One region of the Bacillus sp. H1a genome, then DNA from elsewhere that is predicted to be linked to it. Evidence: riboswitches for the same ligand, from Rfam matches in the RefSeq annotation. Region 1 holds a riboswitch; each other region holds the start of a gene.
What was found. Region 1 has a riboswitch for thiamine pyrophosphate ahead of tenA (thiaminase II). Riboswitches for the same ligand answer to the same signal wherever they lie in the genome.
Positions count from the first base shown of each region.

Region 2: linked by a shared signal. The riboswitch ahead of thiC (phosphomethylpyrimidine synthase ThiC) and the one ahead of tenA (thiaminase II) in region 1 are both predicted to bind thiamine pyrophosphate.
Region 3: linked by a shared signal. The riboswitch ahead of tenA (thiaminase II) and the one ahead of tenA (thiaminase II) in region 1 are both predicted to bind thiamine pyrophosphate.

Region 1 is NZ_AYMH01000047.1:375-7,529, reverse strand. Features, by position in the region: gene U860_RS0122060 (ABC transporter permease) at 1-617, opposite strand, end outside; gene U860_RS0122055 (ABC transporter ATP-binding protein) at 617-1,366, opposite strand; gene tenA (thiaminase II) at 1,335-2,030, opposite strand; TPP riboswitch at 2,120-2,222, opposite strand; TPP riboswitch at 2,283-2,395, opposite strand; gene U860_RS0122045 (SH3 domain-containing protein) at 2,646-3,803, shown strand; gene U860_RS0122040 (hypothetical protein) at 3,809-4,141, shown strand; gene U860_RS0122030 (DUF3965 domain-containing protein) at 4,383-5,534, opposite strand; gene U860_RS0122025 (CBS domain-containing protein) at 5,919-6,338, opposite strand; tRNA gene U860_RS0122020 (tRNA-Glu) at 6,478-6,549, opposite strand; tRNA gene U860_RS0122015 (tRNA-Asn) at 6,551-6,625, opposite strand; tRNA gene U860_RS0122010 (tRNA-Ile) at 6,635-6,711, opposite strand; tRNA gene U860_RS0122005 (tRNA-Trp) at 6,725-6,795, opposite strand; tRNA gene U860_RS0122000 (tRNA-Thr) at 6,802-6,874, opposite strand; tRNA gene U860_RS0121995 (tRNA-Phe) at 6,893-6,968, opposite strand; tRNA gene U860_RS0121990 (tRNA-Asp) at 6,978-7,053, opposite strand; tRNA gene U860_RS0121985 (tRNA-Met) at 7,056-7,132, opposite strand.
Region 2 is NZ_AYMH01000019.1:21,574-28,728, reverse strand. Features, by position in the region: gene U860_RS0108345 (cytochrome d ubiquinol oxidase subunit II) at 1-508, shown strand, start outside; gene thiC (phosphomethylpyrimidine synthase ThiC) at 805-2,565, opposite strand; TPP riboswitch at 2,678-2,793, opposite strand; gene lldP (L-lactate permease) at 2,865-4,523, opposite strand; gene U860_RS0108330 (DUF4870 domain-containing protein) at 4,822-5,139, shown strand; gene U860_RS0108325 (metal-binding protein) at 5,192-5,683, opposite strand; gene U860_RS0108320 (YkvA family protein) at 5,734-6,099, opposite strand; gene U860_RS0108315 (LTA synthase family protein) at 6,628-7,155, shown strand, end outside.
Region 3 is NZ_AYMH01000029.1:143,846-151,000, reverse strand. Features, by position in the region: gene U860_RS0114685 (lipase) at 1-245, shown strand, start outside; gene U860_RS0114680 (homoserine dehydrogenase) at 332-1,357, shown strand; gene U860_RS0114675 (PLP-dependent aminotransferase family protein) at 1,447-2,895, shown strand; gene U860_RS0114670 (D-alanine--D-alanine ligase) at 2,900-3,814, shown strand; TPP riboswitch at 3,910-4,015, shown strand; gene tenA (thiaminase II) at 4,160-4,846, shown strand; gene U860_RS0114655 (RNaseH domain-containing protein) at 5,210-7,155, shown strand, end outside.

The DNA.
Region 1 (7,155 bases):
CTGAAATATCCAAGCCCAGCTTGCGCACCGAGCCATTCTCCAATCGCTGCCCCAATAACGCTAAGTGGTACCGCAATTTTTAACGCTGAGAAAAAGTAAGGAAGAGCAGATGGCAACTTTAGCTTTAGAAAAACATCTTTTTTCGTTGCACCATACGTAACTAAAAGCTCTTCCCATTCTCTTTTCGTACTGCGAAGTCCATCATACGTATTGACCGCAATTGGGAAAAATGTAATTAAAACTGTGACAACAACCTTACTCCAAATGGTATATCCGAACCATAAAACAAATAGCGGCGCAAGCGCTGTAATCGGAATTGTTTGCGAGGCAACTAATAATGGATAAAATGCTCTTTCCATCCACGTACTCGCATTCATTAACATTGCTAGCCCTACGCCCAAGACGATAGAAATAACAACACCTATTAAAACGACATACAACGTTGCAGGTAAATGAACCGTAAATAATATATCTTTCAGCGCCCATATCTTCATTACAATTGCAGAAGGTGATGGCAAAATGTACATCTCATCTACAATTCTTGCTCCTACTTCCCAAGCAATAAGTAAAATTCCACTTAATGTGAGGGCAGGTAATAGCTCCTTCAAACGATTCATCATACAAGTACCTGCCTTTGTAACATACTAAGAAGCTCATCCTTAAGCGCTAACACTTCAGGCTTATGTAAATCTTTTCTTGTTCTGTTACGTTCAAGCGGCACAATTCGCTCAGTTAAAGTAGCTATCGGCTGCTGCTCTACAACAAAAATACGATTAGAAAGAAAAAGGGCTTCTTCAACGTCATGTGTAATAAATAAAATTGTTTTTTCCCACTCTTGCCATTGTTCAAACAACCATTCCTGCAAAGATGCCTTCGTTAAAGCATCCAACGCGCTAAACGGTTCATCTAACAATAATATCTCTCCGCCTGTTAATAAAGTTCGGATAAAAGATACGCGCTGTCTCATACCACCAGATAAATCTTTCGGATATTTTTTCTCGTACCCTTGTAAACCAAATTTATGTAACAGTTCCTTTGCCTTTACCTGTGCTTCTTTCTTCTGCACACCTTGGCACTCTAACGGTAAAGCAGCATTCTCAATAACTGTTCTCCATGGCAAAAGCATATCTTTTTGAGGCATATACCCTACAGGATGCCTCTTTGTTTCCATAAGCTCTATTTGTCCGCTGCTCGCCTCTTCTAAACCTGTAATAAGGCGAAATAAAGTACTTTTCCCACAGCCACTTGGTCCAATAATGCTCACAAACTCTTTTTCTTGTATATTGGCATTTAGTCCCTCTATGATTGGTTTTTCATCATAATGAAAGGAAACATTACGAAACTGTAGTATGTTCTTGCTCCTCAAATCCCCACATCTCCTTACGATAAGCCATATCCCAGAATAAATATTCAAATCGGCTGGAATATAAGAAAATCTCCTCTAATCGATCTAGCTCTTTCTCTGACTTCCCAACTGCCATTTCATTTAATAAATCTATTAACCAAATACAAAGGTTACCGTATTCTTCAGAACTATATCCTTGAATCCACTCCCCAAAGAACTCATGATCTCTTGCTCCAGGAATATCATTTAAACGCTTTCCAATCTCCCAATAGCTCCACATACATGGAAGTAAAGCTGCTATTAATTCTGCAAGTGTGCCATTTTGAGATACAGACATCATATAATTTGTATAAGCTAAATTTTTAGCAGATGGTTTTGCCGATTCCATCTCCTGGGCAGAAATCCCAAGTCTTTTTGCATATTGTTTATGAATCGTCATTTCACCATTTAAAATACCATCTATTTGCTCTGCAAATTTCGCCATAACTTGTGGATTCGTTGCCTTTACAACACCAATTGCATATAGTTTTGCATAATCCAACAAGTATAAATAATCTTGAATAATATAATACTGGAATTTATCTTTTTCTAAAGTGCTATCCCCCATACCTACTACAAACGGATGATTATGACTTTTCTCCCATACAGGCTGCACCGTCTCAAATAATCTTTCACAAAATTTCATTTATATTTCCCCTTCCTGTATATCTGTTTATCCCAATAAAAAAGCCACTTCTTTATATAAGAAGTGGCCACAGCAAATAAAAATATATTTTATTCGTTGTTCCACTTCCCTTCGCTAGTATTACCTAGATCAGGTCTGTAAGGGTTAAGGATTATTCCTCTCTCAGCACGAAAAGCACCCCTAGTGGTGTTAATATAAAATTTTCAAATAAAAAAGCCCCGTTTCTATACGCAAAGAAACGGGGACTCATTGTTAATGTCCGAATTGCTTCCCTACGCTAGCATAATCTAGATCAGGTAATGAAAAGGATCAAAGGCTTACGGCCCTCCTCTCAGCTGGCAACACCAGCTCTCCTAGCAAACTATAAAATTATCACTGTCAGTATAACATTGTCATAAGTCATCATCAACTATTTTAATTTTCTTAATTGCGCATTAAATCTTAACATGTTAAACAAATATAAATGCAGCTCCACAAATGATATATATATACGAATCTCTCTTCTAACATTATTTATATTGATTTCATATTACATTTATGTGAATAAGACCAATATATTGTATCTTTATACTATAATAAAATTACAACTATACAACTAGAGGAGGTCTTTATTACATGAATATGAAAGCTACAGCTTTAACAGCAACTACTATCGCAATTGCTTCGTTACTTCCTTATATGGGAGAATCCGATATACAAACAGCTGCTGCTAAGCAATCATCTAAAGCAAAAACGGGGTATGTAAAAATTGACAACGTTGCACTACATCAAAATAGCCATGCAGACAGTGCAATAATTGATAACATTCGATTTAATAGCCCAGTTACTATTCTTGAGACAGCTCAAGATTGGTATAAAGTATCCGTTAACAACAAAACAGGCTATATGAAAAAAGATGCAATTCTATTCAAAAAAAATGTTCAACAAAAGTATCAATATATCGTAAATGCAAACGCATTAAACGTTCGTTCTGAACCTAATACAGAATCTTCTATTCTAGATATATTGCCAAATGGTCAATTCATTACAATTCAAGGTGAACAAGGAGATTGGTACAAAATATTACATAACGGCCAAATTGGTTACGTACAAAAAACATTTGTATCTAATGGATCCACACCTCTAGTAAAAGGTATAACTGTACAAGGTTCTCCTTCTTATACTGTTGCAACACCCAAATTAAATGTGCGTAGCTCTGCTAGCACAAATAGTGCAGCAATCGGTTCTCTGCAAAATGGTACACAAATACAGGTAGTAGAAACAGTAGGAACTTGGTATAAAATTCGTTTTGGCACAGGATACGGATATGTGGCAAAACAATATGTAGTGCAAAATCAAGCGCAAGCTAAAACAACCGCTTCACCTTCATCAATTCCAGCAGTTTTCAAATTCCCTACCCAAGGGAAAATCAGCTCAACATTTGATATGCGCTGGGAACAAATGCATTATGGTATAGATATTGCAGCACAAGGCAACGTCTCTATTCAAGCTGCTGCTGCAGGTAAAGTTGTGAAATCTTATTATTCGGCTAGCTACGGCAATGTCGTGTTCATCGCCCATCAAATAAATGAGAAATTATATACAACAGTTTATGCTCACATGAAAGATCGTACTGTACAAGCTGGTGATCAAGTACAAACCGGACAATTACTAGGTCATATGGGAAATACAGGATATTCATACGGACAACATCTCCATTTTGAATTACATAATGGGGAATGGAATTTTGAAAAAACAAATGCAGTGAACCCACTGCCATATTTAGTTAGGTAAATTGTATGCCACGCAATATACCTCTCTTTATTGAATACCTGGCTTTTTTAGGTTTAATCTGTTGTTTAATCATTTATAATACGAACACTGTATTTTTGTCTATTATCATTGCTTTTGTTGCTTTAGAAATTATGATGGAATCATTCCAAGTTCAACTGAAACAAAAAATTGCCCATATTTATAATGCAATTTTTCTTTTGAGCGCTCTTATAACAAATATAGTTAGTAATGGTTTTTATTTATCTACCGCATTTCCTGTATTCTTTATGGCTGTTTTATTATTCATAGCTAGATACGTTAATGCTCCTAAAAACCAAAAACACGAACAAGAAGCTTAGAAAGAGGAGACACTGTGTACCAATCTTTCAAAGATGACCCAATGAAATATATATTGAATTTATATGAAAAAACGAATACTTTTTTTGGTATACAAGGCAGTTATACTGCTCAATTTTTTCTTTATGGAATGTTATTTCTTGTCTTAATTACTTTCTCCTTGTTTTACTAACAAAAAAGGATCTCACATAAAATTTGAGATCCTTTTTAATTTATATTAATTTTTGATATGTAAAGTCCTCTTTATCCACAAGCATATTTTTCATAAATAAAACTAAGATTATATTTTTTCTCTAAGCTCATTCTTTGTTCATCATCACACCAATAGAAAAGAATATCATGAATCGTTGCATAACGTTTATTTTTAAGAAATAGTTTAAAGAATGATGGCAAACAATCATGTAATTGTATAAATATATAATTGCGTAGTATTTCTTCTTTATATTCAATGCCCTTACAAATATACAGTAATTCTTCACAATAATATGCATGCTGCGGAACTTGAATCATTTCGAAAAATGGTACATAAGAAAGTAACTTTCCAATAAAATGATCGTATCGATCCATTAACCCTATCGTCATATGTTCCATCATTTCTTTCATCACATACAAATAATCGTCTACGTGCGTTGTCTTTAGTGGATCTAACCGATCAGAAATTTGAGACAGTACAGCTTTTTGACAAGCTATAACAGCTTGACTAGGCCCATAATATGATAGGAAATCTGTGCATTTACGATACTTGCGCAGTAAATCATTTGTATATAAATCATACACAAAAGTATTACAATATATTGCTAGACCCATCATATCACTATTTAGCTGTTCTTTTGATAGAGTCTTAGCTTGCTTACACATATAAAAAAACGTAAACTCCAATACTTCCTTATGAGATAATAAATGTCTACACTGCATTATACATTTCTCACTAAATTTAACTCTCTCCCAAATCCCTACATCTCCATTATCCAATTCACCAATACGATGTTTAATGATTAAATAGTTTAGAGCAACCGCTTGCGTCAAAAGATCCCATGTTTCATATTCCAATGAAGTTTGGACAAATTCGTCTAACCCTTGATCAATCATAAATGTATATGCTTCTTTATACCAACCAATCTCTTGGCATAAGCGAAGAATACGTACTAAAGTGGGAATTTCATCTTTATGAAACTGCGGTAAATCTTTCGCTTTATTCATTCCATATACGATGAAAGCCGCTAAATTTTCTTCTTTATAAAATTCTTTTTCTTTCCATACTAAAATAGTTCGCTCTTTCCCTTCACCTTTCGGATGACGCGGTACAAGCAAAGAAAATAACTCAGCGAAATTCCTTGGTTCTACGTATGTATCTGTAACCAAATTCCAATTCGGATCGCCCTGTACAGCCCTCATATAATTCCCCTTCCCTTTTTATCTACATAGGAAATATTAATTCCTTATCTCACCAAAATAGATTAATATTGTTATATTCAAAATCTATCATAATACTTATATCTATTAGTATATCACTTTTTATCTCATTAAAAATTATGAATCACAAATTTTAAAAAACTATCGAAAATATTAATCATGCATAGCTAGTATATAATCTTTCAGCTCTATCATGTTAACACATCACCTTTATCCATATAAAGTTAAAATGATGTATATTTTTTTTGTGTATACATTGAAGCTATACTCAGTGGGGCGTTCCAAGCAACGAGACTCCCACCTGCTCCCTTCGCTTTCACAAAGTTGTGAGGTGAGAATCTTGCCGCCCGCAAATAGCGGGATAAATTATTTTGTATGCTCTGATATTTCACTTAAAGCAAAACCAGCTTGGTCATCTGCTACTTCTCTTATAGCTAAATCTCCCAAGGCTAACATACCAACGAATTGACCACCTTCAACTACTGGCAACCTTCTAATTTGATGCTGTGCCATCAATTCTGTAGCTCTCTCAATAGAATCATCAGGAGAAATTGAAACGATATTTGTCGTCATTACATCTGTAATCTTATTAGATCCTGGATGTTTTTCAGCAATTCCACGCACAACTAAATCCCGGTCCGTCACAAGACCAATAACTTGTTCATTCTCAACAACTGGAATCATACCAATTGCTTCTTCCTTCATTTTTACAGCAGCCTCATATACATTATCTAGTGGTGTACACTGTACAATATTTGTACTCATAAGTTCTCGAACCTTTGTCATTATTCTATCTCCTCCTTTTAATACATACTATAGCTTTTCCTAAATTCCTTTATTTATTTCAGGAAGACAGCACAATAAAAAGAGGTTGAAGATATAGACATACTAAAAAAGAGTCAGCAAATTGCTGACTCTTTTTTTATGACCCGTACGGGATTCGAACCCGTGTTACCGCCGTGAAAGGGCGGTGTCTTAACCACTTGACCAACGGGCCATGGCTCCGCAGGTAGGACTCGAACCTACGACCGATCGGTTAACAGCCGATAGCTCTACCACTGAGCTACTGCGGAATAAATATATGGTGGGCCTAAATGGACTCGAACCATCGACCTCACGCTTATCAGGCGTGCGCTCTAACCAGCTGAGCTATAGGCCCATATACTTTTTTACAGGGGCAGTAGGAATCGAACCCACACTGGAGGTTTTGGAGACCTCAGTTCTACCTTTAAACTATGCCCCTAAATGATGCCGGCTAGAGGACTTGAACCCCCAACCTACTGATTACAAGTCAGTTGCTCTACCAATTGAGCTAAGCCGGCAAAAAAAAAAAAAAAAAATGGTGGCTCGGGACGGAATCGAACCGCCGACACGAGGATTTTCAGTCCTCTGCTCTACCGACTGAGCTACCGAGCCAACATAAAATGGCGGTCCCGACCGGGGTCGAACCGGCGATCTCCTGCGTGACAGGCAGGCATGTTAACCACTACACCACGGGACCATTGGTTGCGGGGACAGGATTTGAACCTGCGACCTTCGGGTTATGAGCCCGACGAGCTACCAGACTGCTCCACCCCGCGACGATATTATGTTTTTTAAAATA
Region 2 (7,155 bases), on a different contig from region 1:
ATTTCTCTCTTCTCTCTTCCTTGCTGATTTTGCGAGAGAACAAAGTTCTGAAGATACGTACCGAATTTATAGAAGAAATGCCATCATACTTGGTCCCGCAACGCTTGTTACTGCTATTATTGCTCTCGTTGTAATGGACCCTAAAACACACTGGCTTATGCAGGGATTAATAAAACAATTCCCATGGTTTACAGTTTCTATCGTTTTATTTGTTATCGGCTATTCCTCCCTTTGGTGGACAAATAAGAAATACAACACACTAGGCTTCCCTCGTATTGCAGTTTTAGCTGTTGTCGCTCAGTATGCATTTGCAAGCTACGCTTACGGCGTCGCGCATTTACCATATATCATTTACCCAGATGTAACTGTATTTACAAGCTTTACGACGACCGAAACATTTTATGCATTGCTTATTCTTTACGCAATCGGGATTGCAATTTTACTACCAGGATTTATTTTCTTCTGGAATTTATTCTTGAAGGATCGAACTTTTTTGAAGGAAAAATAATAAATGAGGGGCATTCAAACATAGAATGCCCCTCATTTATTAGAAACCTCTCCTAATAGTTATTTCACTACTATGTATACTTGCCTTATATCTAAAAAAACACATATTCACATCATCCCATTATACGTCTAGTTCTTCTTATTTTTTGCTGAATATACTACCAGTACAAACTTGAGACAAGCTACGTTTGCTCAAGGGAAAATAGAAGCCCCCTTTGCTACCGTCTTAGCAAAGGGGGCTTCTTCTATATTTAAGCTAGGTACAGTGTGATCAATCAAGTAAAGAGGTGTAACGTATTATTGATATAAGTGACTACCAGTTTCTTTAAATTGTTCTGCCTTCTCTTTCATTCCTTTTTCAATTGCTTCTGTCGTTTCTAAATCATTTTCTTTCGCATATTCACGAATATCATGTGAAATTCTCATACTGCAAAACTTCGGTCCACACATCGAACAGAAATGAGCTGTTTTCGCCCCTTCTGCTGGCAACGTTTCATCATGATACTCCATCGCACGTTCAGGATCTAAAGATAAATTAAATTGATCGCGCCAACGGAATTCAAATCGTGCTTTTGAAAGTGCATCATCACGCTGATGAGCCGTTTTATGCCCTTTCGCAAGATCGGCCGCATGCGCAGCAATTTTGTACGTAATAACCCCTTCACGAACATCATCTTTGTTCGGCAAACCTAAATGTTCTTTCGGTGTTACATAGCAAAGCATCGCCGTTCCAAACCAGCCGATCATCGCTGCACCAATTGCTGATGTAATATGGTCATAACCTGGTGCGATATCAGTCGTTAACGGCCCAAGTGTGTAGAACGGCGCGCCCTGGCAAATATCAAGTTCTTTCTCCATATTCTCTTTAATTAAATGCATCGGTACATGCCCAGGTCCTTCGATCATAACTTGCACATCATGTTTCCAAGCAATTTTCGTTAATTCACCAAGTGTCTCAAGCTCTGAAAACTGTGCTTCATCGTTTGCATCTGCAATGGAACCTGGACGTAACCCATCTCCAAGAGAGAACGAAACATCGTACTGCTTCATAATTTCACAAATTTCTTCAAAATGAGTATATAGGAAGTTTTCTTTATGATGGAATAAACACCACTGCGCCATAATAGAACCACCACGGGAAACGATACCTGTCGTACGCTTTGCAGTAATTGGAATGTAACGAAGTAATACACCAGCGTGAATCGTAAAGTAATCAACGCCTTGCTCCGCTTGCTCGATTAACGTATCGCGATACACTTCCCACGTTAAATCTTCTGCAATCCCGTTTACTTTTTCAAGCGCTTGATAAATTGGCACTGTTCCAACTGGTACCGGAGCATTACGAATAATCCACTCACGTGTTGTATGAATATTTTTACCTGTAGATAAATCCATAATCGTATCCGCACCCCAGCGCGTTGCCCATGTCATCTTCTCTACTTCTTCTGCAATGGAAGACGAGACAGCTGAGTTTCCGATATTTGCATTTACCTTCACGTGGAAATTACGTCCAATTATCATCGGTTCTGCTTCTGGATGGTTAATGTTAGCTGGCAAAATTGCGCGTCCTTCCGCAATTTCCTTACGAACAAACTCTGGCTCTACCCCTTCACGAATCGCAACATATTCCATCTCAGATGTAATAATGCCATTACGTGCATAATGCATTTGCGTAACATTTGCACCTTGCTTCGCTTTAAGCGGCCTGCGATTCATTTGCGGGAAAACAGGTGTATGTTTTGAAGCCACCTTTACACCGTCATCCTCGGGTTTAATTTCGCGCCCTTCATAAGCTTCCACATCACCACGCGTGATGATCCAAGAGTGGCGCGGCGTTGGAATCCCCTTTTCCAACTCCACTTTATACTCAGGATCCGTATAAGGGCCACTCGTATCATACACACGGATTGGCGGATTTGGGATGCCGTTCGTGTCGCTTTGTTCAATCTCGCGCATCGGTACTTTCATACCTTCACGTGGTCCATCCACATATACTTTTTTACTCCCTGGTAAACTCGATTTCAATTCAATTTGCTCAGCTGAAACAGACTGTTTCATAACCTTTATTGCCCCCCTGTTCGTGACAAGGACGAGATATGGCCAGCGTATGCCAAAATAAAAAGAGCCAGGTCCATAAAAAAATAAGGACCTGGCTCATAAAGACATAATTATGTAAAGCCGTTAACTTCCCTACGCTGGTACGAGCCAGATCAGGTCCAAAGGGTTAAGAAGTTCACACGCTTCTCTCTCAGCCTACGCATACGTTAGGCACCCCTAGTTTATCACTGATTTAATTTTCAATACTTTCCCATCATACACGATAATCTGAAAAATGCAAAGGTTAATTCTTTTATTGTTTACGGAATCATCCAAGTCAAATAATAAGCCTGCACATACGTCATAATCCCAACAATAATAACGAAGAATAAACTATGTTTCACCGTGAAACGGAACAGATCTGATTCTTTTCCAGCAAGACCAACTGCCGCACAAGCAATCGCAATCGATTGCGGAGAAATCATTTTACCTGTTACACCACCTGTTGTATTTGCTGCAACGAGAAGCACTTCAGATACGCCAACTTGCTGCGCTGTAATTGCTTGTAAATTCGAGAACAGTGCGTTCGCTGACGTATCTGATCCTGTTAAGAATACGCCAATCCAGCCTAGGAATGGTGAGAAGAACGGGAATAGTCCGCCAGTTCCTGCTAGCGCTAACGCTAATGTAGAAGATAAACCAGAATAGTTTGCGATAAATGCGAATCCTAATACGAATCCAATAGATAGAATTGGCATTTTCAGTTCGTTTAATGTTTCTTTAAATGTTGCTACTGCATCTTTTGCACTCATTTTCAAAATAAAGATAGAAATGATACACGCAATTAAAATCGCTGTTCCAGTCGCTGATAAAATATCTAATTTCAAGATTGCTTCATAAGGTGTTGGTTTATTTACAATAGGCTCTGCTTTCATTACTAAATTGTGCAAGCCTGGAATTTCAAACTTAAATACAAGACTTTCTAAAGCGCCGCCTGGAGCGAATAATGCTTTAAAGAAACTTTGGCTCCAAATGACTACCATCACAGTTAAAATAATGAACGGAGACCATGCTTTTACTACTTTTCCTACTGTTAGTTTCGGCATAGATGTCACCGTCGTTGCTGCTACTTCGCTATTCGCTTCTTTAGACTGATAAATTTCTTTCGGCTGCCAAACTTTTAAGAATAGCGATAAACTTACTAAACTTACAAGTGCTGACGTAATATCAGGAAGTTCTGGCCCTAAAAACGTCGCTGTAATAAACTGTGTAATTGCAAATGAACTACCCGCTACAAATAAAGCAGGCCACGTTTGTCTTACTCCTTTAAAACCGTCCATTAAAAATACGATAAAGAATGGAACAAATAAAGATAAGAACGGTAATTGATGTCCAGCCATTTGTCCGATTTTATGCGGATCAATGCCTGTTACTTGTCCAGCAACTGTAATCGGAATCCCCATTGCTCCGAACGCTACTGGTGCAGTATTTGCGATTAAACAAAGACCTGCTGCATATAAAGGATTTAATCCAAGACCTGCAAGAAGCGCTGCCGTGATCGCTACTGGTGCACCAAATCCTGCTGCCCCTTCTAAAAATGCTCCAAATGAAAATCCGATTAAAATAACGAGTAATCGATGGTCATTTGTAATTGATAATACAGATGCACGAATGATATCAAATTGACCTGTTTTCACAGAAATTTTATATAAAAATACCGACATAATGATAATCCAAGCAATTGGCCATAATCCGTATAAGAAACCATACCCGGTTGCTGTCATTGCCTTTGTGAACGGCATTTTATACGCAAATAACGCCACCAAAATTGTTAATACAACTGTAATAAATCCTGCCACATACCCCTTCATGCGTAAAACTGCTAAAGCTAAGAAAAAAAAGATAATTGGAATAAGTGCGACCGCTGCGGAAATCCAAATGTTACCGAATGGGTCATAAACTTGTGTCCATGTGTTCATTGTTCTCTCCCCCTCAATAATCCCCTTTTAAATAAAATATAACCTTATCAATAGACTATCAGGTCATCATACCTTTTAACCTAAAAATAAAAAACGTTTAAGAAAACGTTTTCACTAAGTTTCATTTCTACTTTAACATATCATTTTCCATTAAAAAAGATTTTTTTGAAAATTTTATTATCTCGCGTGAAAATCTTACAAAAACGTCACGTTCTTGTAAGGTTCATCGATAGGAAGCTAGACAAATTTCCTGCATAATAAAAATATAACAACGGACATTATTTATGAGGTGATATATATGAACGGAAACAAAATACTAGCAGCTTTATCATACTTTAGTGTACTATTTGCGCCTATCTTATTCCCTATTATCGTTTGGATTGTAGGCGATTCTGAAACAAAGCCACATGCGAAACGAGCTCTATGGACACACATAATTCCAAGTATCGCTACATTTATCGGTTTAATTATTCTAGGAATTATGGGTATTGGATCTGAACAACCTGATGTAACACTTGGAATCGGAGCAATCATTGTCTTATGTATTTGCGGAATCATTAGCTTATACTACTTCATTTGGAACATCGTAAAAGGTATTAAAGTGCTGAAAGCTTAATTTTAAACAAACGTTTAATTAAAAAAGGACACTTGCAATTTGCAAGTGTCCTTTATCTTCTGCGTTTCTTCTTTTTTCTCATCATTTTCTTTCGGCGCGTATTCACTTTATCCGCTATAATGTGGAGCGTACTCGCCACTACAATTCCCATTACAAACGTTACAATTTCAACCTCATGTTCCTTCGCAATTTCTATTAAATTCCCGTCCAATGCTATCATATTTAATAGGAATAAAAACGGATAAAACACGATTAACATGTATGCAATACGAATAATATCACCAAGTATAATCGTATGTGTGAAAAAGGAACGATGGGGCATTACGCTCCTATATGGATACCAAAAAATGCGGAGTAATCCCCATTTATTATACGCATTACTATACGTATCTAAATCCGGTGTTAAAAAGAAAGTGCCTACTAAAAATCCAATTGCAAAAGTTAATAAAAAATCAAAATTTGTTAATCCATACGAAACGAGCATAAACAAAACAACTGGAAGAGATATTAAGTTTATTTTCGTATGCGTTCTTCCTGATGGCATAATGCACTTCCTCGCTTACGTTCGCCCTGTCATCCTATGACAGTTCTCACCTATTGATCTAATTTTTGATCGATAAATGATGTGTCTATATCCGAACTAAACCATTCTGCCAACTTCACTCGTGCCTTATCTTTCACATCTTCATTTACGTATATCGATGCTTGTAATAGTGCGGCCGTTAACGCACCCAAATCATCCGTATAACCAATTCCAGCAATGAAATCCGGGATTGCATCAATCGGTGCAATGAAATAAGCAAGTGCTCCAATTACAATAATTTTCACTCGTTTTGGAACATCAGGTCTTTGCAAAACGTAAAACAATAATAAACTCGCATAAATTACCGACTGCCCTGCCTGCTTTGCAACATGTTTTATTTTCTTCCAAAACGCTTCAGCTGAAAATTTTTGTTTCATTCAAAAGCCTCCCTATTCTTCAAAAGAAATAAGCTACAATATGTTATTGTTATCAGTAAAAGTTCATCAAAATTACACATAATCTATCAATGAAATTTTATTGTAACAAACAAACACAGAAAGAACAAGTGTTCGTTAATTTTCCCGTATTTTCCTTCATATAATAGTTTTCTAGTCAGCCACCTAAAACTCTTCATTCCATATTTCTCAACAAAAAACTTTCAATTTCTGTTATATTTTCTAGTTGACGAGCATATAAGCGAATGTTAAAGTTTTCTCTGGCAGTGACAAACTACATACAAAAAATGTAAAATGTTATAGTGTTTCTCAGAAATGAATTTTGTTGTATAATACAGAAATGACGTTATGCTTATGAGCAACACAAGAAACCAAAAGGGTATGCATAGTTAAAGTCGTATATGGGTGAATATAGAAACTCTAATTATGGCCAAGAAAACTATGTATTTTTTATTTTAACATCTTTCGCTCCAAAATCGACCAAGCCTGATAGAGAAAGGGTGGAAATGAATGAAAGAAACCATGAAATCACAATTTCAAAATGTGCGTTTCACTTTATTCGTAGCTTTGGCCATATGGCTAAAAACCTACATCATTACACGCACAAGCTTCGATTTAAAACTTGAATCTTTCATGCAAGAATTCATTTTATTCCTTAGTCCACTAGCAGCATCATTACTGTTTGTGGGTCTTGCATTATTTGCAAAGGGGAAAAAACGTAACTATATAGCACTGGGAATTAATTTTGTCTTAACAATCATTCTTGTTGGTAACGTAATGTTCTACGGATTCTACAATGATTTCGTTACTTTACCGGTACTAGGACAAACATCTAATTTCGGAAGCTTAGGTTCTAGTGTGAAAGAACTATTTAACTTCAAAATTATCCTTGCATTTGCGGATATTATCGTATTCTTCATTCTGTTAAAGAAGAAGAAAAATTTTGCACCGACAGAGCGTGTAGCACGTCCGATGCGTTCCCTATACTTCGTGTCAACAGTTGCTATTTTCTTCGCAAACCTAGGACTTGCAGAAACT
Region 3 (7,155 bases), on a different contig from region 1:
TTGATACGTCTTGGTGGCAAAATGATGGTGTAGTAAATACAAATTCTATGATTGCGCCTTCGTCTAATATTGCTGTAAATGATAATGAGTCTTTACAGATTGGAAAATGGAATCATATCGAAACGAAAGTGAATTGGGACCATCTCGATATGGTAGGATTAAGCGTTTCAGACACATTAGGTTTTTCTAATATCCAAGAGTTTTATAAAACAATTGCAGAAAAATTATCACGGTTACCGAAATAGATAATAATAAAGCGCTCTCGATGGAATTCGAGGGCGCTTTATATTATATTGAAAGAGGGATTTGGTAGAAAATATGGGGGGATATTATGAAAATTCAAGTTGTATTATCAGGGTATGGGACAGTAGGAAGAGAGTTTATAAAATTATTAAACGAAAAACATTTATATATAAATGAAACATATGGAATTGATTTAGTTGTTAGTGGAGTGATAGGAAGAAATATTGCAATACATAATGAGGAAGGTTTGTCTATTAATGATTTATTGTTATATGGTGGCGGTACTGCTGCAATTGAAAAATATATAGAACATTATCCAGAGAATCGTGGAACTATTAATATAAATGGTACTGTATTAGTTGAATCAACTGCTACAAATCTTAAAAATGGAAATCCAGGGAAACAGTACATGGAACAAGCTATTGAAAATCAAATGGATGTAGTAGCTATTTCAAAAGGCGCACTTGTTACAGCTTGGAGTGAACTGAATGAGGAAGCACGTATTTCAGGCTCACGTATTCGGTATAGCGGTGCAACTGCGGCTGCGTTACCTACATTAGACATTGGACAACTAAGTTTAGCAGGTTGCCATATTGAAAAGATAGAAGGAATATTGAACGGGACAACAAATTATATTCTTACAAAGATGTATGAAGAAGATAAAACGTTTGAAGAAGCGTTGCATGAAGCACAAAATAAAGGAATTGCGGAGACTAACCCATTATTAGATATTAGCGGGATGGATAGCGCATGTAAATTATTACTTTTGACGAATAGTTTAATGGGAACAGAGTATTCACTTAAAGACATACATATCGAAGGAATAGAAGACATTACAAAAGAACAAATTCAAAATGTGAAGGAACAAAATAAATCTATTAAATTAATTGCATCAGCATATAAAGATGATGATGGAAAGATAAACTTAAAGGTACAACCATGTGATATAGAGAAAGAGCACCCGTTAGCAAATATAAATGGTACCGAAAAAGGAATTACGTTCTTTACAGATACAATGGGACAAGTCACTACAATTGGTGGAGCTTCTAATCCACGCGGAGCAGCTGCTGCTGCTTTAAAAGATGTAATTAACTTATATCGTAAAGATTTGTAAGACCGTACCGCTATTAATAAAAAATACATATGTAGTGGACCTTTTGAGAATGAAATAAATATGCAAAAATAATTGCAGGGGGTAAGGAATTGTTTAAGGATTTTAAAGTTGTAAAAGATCGTCCCGTTTATATTCAATTGAAGGATTATTTGAAAAAGATGATTATGAAAGGGCATTTGTTAGGGAACCAGAAAATTCCATCAACCCGAGAACTGAGTGAATTATTATCTGTGAGCAGAAATACAGTACTCGCTGCTTATGCGGATTTAGAACAAGAAGGGCTAATTTATGCAGTTAAAGGAAAAGGAAATTTTGTTGCGAAGGTGGATATAAGTAACACTTCGTCTGTTGAAATAGATTGGAAAAATAAACTCAATACAGTTACCGCATTAGCGGATGAATTAGATTTAATGAAACATGGTGTTCGCTGGGAAAAAGGAATGATTGTTTTTAATAGTATAGCCCCGGACGAAAAGCTATTTGATGTTGAAAATTTCAAAAGAGCTTTTCTTACTCGTATGTCCATTGAAGGGAATATCGTATTGAACTACGGATATGCAAAAGGTTATCGACCGTTAATGAATTATCTACTTCATTACATGGAAATGAAAGGTGTAGACATTTCGAACAAAGATATTTTAATTACAAACGGATTTACAGAAGGGTTAGATATTGTATTATCTTCTTTATCGAAGAAATCAGGGCGTGTTATTTGTGAGAATCCAACTCACCATGCTGCACTGAAGCTTTTTCGCTTACATGGACTTGAAGTTCATGGGATGGATATGAGAGATGATGGTATTGATACGAATCAATTAGAAAAAAGTTTGCGTGAAAAGGATTTTGATTTCGCGTATTTAATTCCTTCTTATCATAATCCAACCGGTATTGTTACGAGTTCGGAGAAAAGAACGGAATTGATGAGGTTATTTTCAAAATATAAGATTCCTATTATAGAGGACGGATTTAATGAAGAATTACGTTATTCAGGTTCACATTTAGCGCCATTATTAACTTTTGCTGGGGCTGGTAATAATGTGATTTATATTAGTAGCTTTTCAAAGGTACTTTTCCCTGGTTTACGTGTAGGTTGGATCATTGCAGACAAAGAACTGATTCATTATTTAGAAAGTGTAAAAAGAGCAAGGACCATTCACACATCAACGTTAGATCAAGCTGTTCTGTTTCAATATTTACATGAAGGATATTTCGAAAAATATTTAAAAAAGGCAAGATCTGTTTATAAGAAAAAATATGAGTTAGCTGTTGGGGCGTGTAATCAGTACATCCCGTTTAAAAGAATGACTGGAGATGGTGGACTTCATTTATTTATAGAATTGGAAGAAAAAATTCATGCCCGCACACTTTTACAAAAATGTTATGAGAAAGGAGTTACGTTTTCTCCTGGAGATGTTTTTTACTCTGATGGAGGAGGAGCGAACACTTTCCGATTAGGCTTTTCACGTTTGAAAGAAAAGGAAATTGTTAGCGGTATTCAAATAATTGGTGATACATTAAAAAATGAAATTTGGAGTTGAGAAGATGAGAATTGGCGTTATTATGGGAGGAGTATCCTCTGAAAAACAAGTATCAATTATGACTGGGAATGAAATGATTGCACATTTAGATAAGAGTAAGTATGAAATAGTTCCAATTACGTTAAATGAAAAAATTGATTTAATTGAAAAAGCGAAAGACATTGATTTTGCATTGCTAGCATTACACGGAAAATACGGAGAAGATGGGACAATTCAAGGAACGCTTGAGAGTTTAGGTATCCCTTATAGCGGGAGTAATATGTTATCTAGCGGTATATGTATGGACAAAAATATTTCGAAAAAGATTTTGCGTTATGAAGGAGTAGAAACACCAGATTGGATTGAACTTACGAAAATGGAGGATCTAAAGCTTGAAGAGTTAGATAAGTTAGGCTTTCCATTAGTGGTAAAACCAAACACTGGCGGATCGAGTGTTGGAGTAAAAATCGTCTATAATAAAAATGAATTAATTTCTATGCTGGAAACTGTATTCGAATGGGATTCTGAAGTAGTAATTGAGAAGTATATAAAAGGTGACGAGATTACGTGTTCCATTTTTGATGGAAAACAGTTACCTATCATTTCAATTCGACATGCAGCTGAGTTTTTTGACTACAATGCAAAATATGATGATGCTAGTACAGTTGAAGAAGTTATAGAACTTCCAGCTGAAATTAAAGATCTTGTAAATAAAGCGTCAATTGCTTGTTATAGAGCATTAAAATGTAGTGTTTACGCTAGAGTTGATATGATTGTAAAAGATGGAATTCCATATGTAATGGAAGTTAATACGTTACCTGGAATGACAAAATCAAGCTTGTTGCCAAAAAGCGCAGAAGCAGCGGGAATTAGCTATAGTAAGCTATTAGATATGATCGTTGAAACGTCTTTACAAGTAAGGAAAAACGAAGGATTTTAATTTTTAAAAAATGATTGGTTTATTATTTTAATAGAACAATCCAATAAGTTTGACAGTTTCAAGAAGTATGCTATGATGAATACGAAAACTATATATTTATCCACTAGGGGTGCCTATAATAGGCTGAGATCAAAAGTATTTTTGAGACTCTTAGTACCTGATCTGGTTAATGCTAGCGTAGGGAAGTGGAGAAGACGGATAATGATTAACGAATACGTTTTTGATGTCTATTTCACTTTCTTTACGCTTGTAAAGAAAGTTTTTTTATTTTACAGCACTAGAAACCAGGAGAAGTACTTATTATATAGTTTCAAAAGTAGACTTTTATTTATTGGAGGGATTTAAGTGTCTTTTTCACAGTCATTACGTAATGAAGTAAATTTTATTTGGGAATCGAGTTTCAATCATCCGTTTGTGAAAAAACTCGGAGAAGGAACACTAGATTTAGCTAGTTTCCGTTATTATGTGCTCCAAGATTCATATTATTTAAGTCATTTTGCACGAGTGCAAACATTAGGTGCTGCAAAGGCCCTTGAATTAGAAACGACGGCTCGTATGGCGCATCATGCACAAAATACATATGAAGCTGAGTTATCATTACATAAGAACTTTGCTAAGAAATTAGGAATTACGAAAGAAGAAAAAGACAATTTTGTACCAGCACCAACTGCATATGCGTATACATCCCATATGTATCGTGCTGCTTATGAGGGGCATTTAGGAGATATTATTGCAGCTATACTACCTTGCTATTGGTTATATTATGAAATTGGTGAACGTTTAAAAGGAAGTCAGCCAGAAGAACCCATCTATCAAGAATGGATTTCTGCATATGGATCGGATTGGTTCCGTACATTAGTAGAAGAGCAAATCACACGATTAGATACTATCGCTGAAAAAGTAACAGAGGCAGACCGTAATCGTATGAGAAAACACTTTATTATTAGTAGTCAATATGAATATTCATTTTGGGAAATGGCATATACATTAGAAAAATGGCCGGTGAATGAAGAAGTTAAAGGTGTTTTTTAAAAAAGAGTATAGTGAAGGTATCGCTATATAAAGAGGCGATACCTTTTAATATATTTAGTTTCTGTAAATATTTTGTAAATTATATATACAGAATATAACGATTTATCATATAATCGTTTTGTATTATACTAGGCGATGTAAGGAGGGATTAATATGGTAAAAGTAATACGTGAAATATAAGAAAGTATTGGTATCTTTCATGAGGTTGGTTTATGTAATGTTATATTCGTATAATTAGATTAAAATGTTTCTTCTGAAGTACTTGGTTTTAAATTAATTAGATTGGGCTTTATAAAAATTAGCGAGCTTTTTTAGTTTTATTCATAATCAAGATAATTAATAAAGAGAGGAAGTATTCATAGTATGAAAAAAATACAATTATTAACATTTAATGATGTAGTAGAACCCCTCTTTAATGAAAAAGTAGCATATATATATTTTCCCATTGAATGGCTTGATATTGTAGATATACATTATAGAACATTTTTATTAACGAGCAAATTAAAACTTTTAAATGAAAGATTGTATGATATGTTCTCTGACATATTATTCATTCAGCATAATCCATATATATTAAAGGAAGATACGCCTTGGATTGTTTCAAAAGAACCAATGAGACAAGAACAGTTGGACTATATTTTACAAAGTTGGTATGCGGTTATTCATGATTGGAAACCGAATAAATTAACAGATCCACCATGTTTAGAATGGCATTATGATTTAATATGTAATTTACCAGTATTACATGATAAAGAAACATATTTTAAATGGGTTCCAGCATTAATTACACATGTTTTTTGCGAACAGCCTGTACGTATGAATAATAAGAATGAAGAAGAAATATATTTTTCACCACTTCGATCACAAAATATTTGTGAAGCGATGTCAGAGCCAATTATAGATGAAGAAACACAAGATTATTTCGCTTATGTGTATCGGTTTGAATATATAACTCGTGGAGGCGAGAATATTCCACTTTTGAAAGTATCCATAGGGATTAGGCGATTTTATCAACAATATAATCATAAAGATATGTCTATACTTTTGAGTCGGAAACGCGGATTAATACTAGTTTCAACTCCTGAATTTGCATCGGAAAATAAAAAGCAGCGATTTGTAAAGTTAAAAGTGCAACAAGCGAAAAAAGGAATAAAGTGGATTAAACTTTATAGAAATTTAAAAGATGATTTTAAGATAGGAGGAGAAGTAGTGTTAGATCATATTCTTCAATATCCGAAAGAGTATATTGCGGGAACGAATGTCAGAGTGCTACTTCCATATAATGAAAAAATATATAAAGTTCAAGGAACAAAAATAAAATTTGGTATAAAAGTAAGAGATAAAGAGGAACTTTTTAATGAATTCCAGCGAAGTTTTCCATATTTCACATTGCTTCCAGAATGTGAAAAGATATTAACTAATACTGAAAATGAACAATTACCTTTATTTGCGCCAAAGGGATTAAAAACAATTACGTTAGAAGTATGGTCGAACGATATATTAATAGAGATAGAACAAGCGTTATTAGAAAGCAAAGTAGTTCTGGCTCAGAATGATGATTCCACTTATTTATTAAATGCAGACGCTCCAGTTTTGTTGAAGATAGTGAGATGTAATATTGAGAAAGTGTTACAAAATCCATATCGCATGCAATATTGCCATAAATATAAAACAAATCTTGTTGACGATGTCGTGAAAGCTGTGCACGCTACAGCAGGAGAGCGAAATGAAACGACGTTAGCATTAATCGCAATAAAAAACTATGACGGGCGTGAGAAAATTGATCCGAAGCAAATTATTCGTGAAGGATTCGCTCGAACGAAACGTATTTCAACATTTATTAATTTATTTATCGGACAAAGTGTGTCTAAAGGAGAAATAATAACCGCAGTTTTTAGTTTGTTAGAGCAAAAGGGTTTCTTAAAGCGTAGTTGGAATAAGATGGAATTACCAGGTACTTATGTAAATTTATCAATTGAGAAAATATATAAATTCGATTCCTTACCTATTTTTTCAAAAATAAATGGGACAGAAATTTCATATAAATTATACGGACAAGCAGAGTGGAACACGATTGATCATACATTATTAAATATAGATAATTATAATGCGGTTGTACCCCAGCCATCTAAAAGAAATGATATGGGAGTTCGTTTTAAACAATTCGTGTCCGAAACGTTAGTTGAAATATTACAAGATGCGCAAAAGCGAAATGAAGATGTTTATTTTATTGTAGATGCAAATATGAGAAAATATTGGATAAAAGAGTTGCAAAATGAAACCATTGATATAGATGTTTTACCCGATAT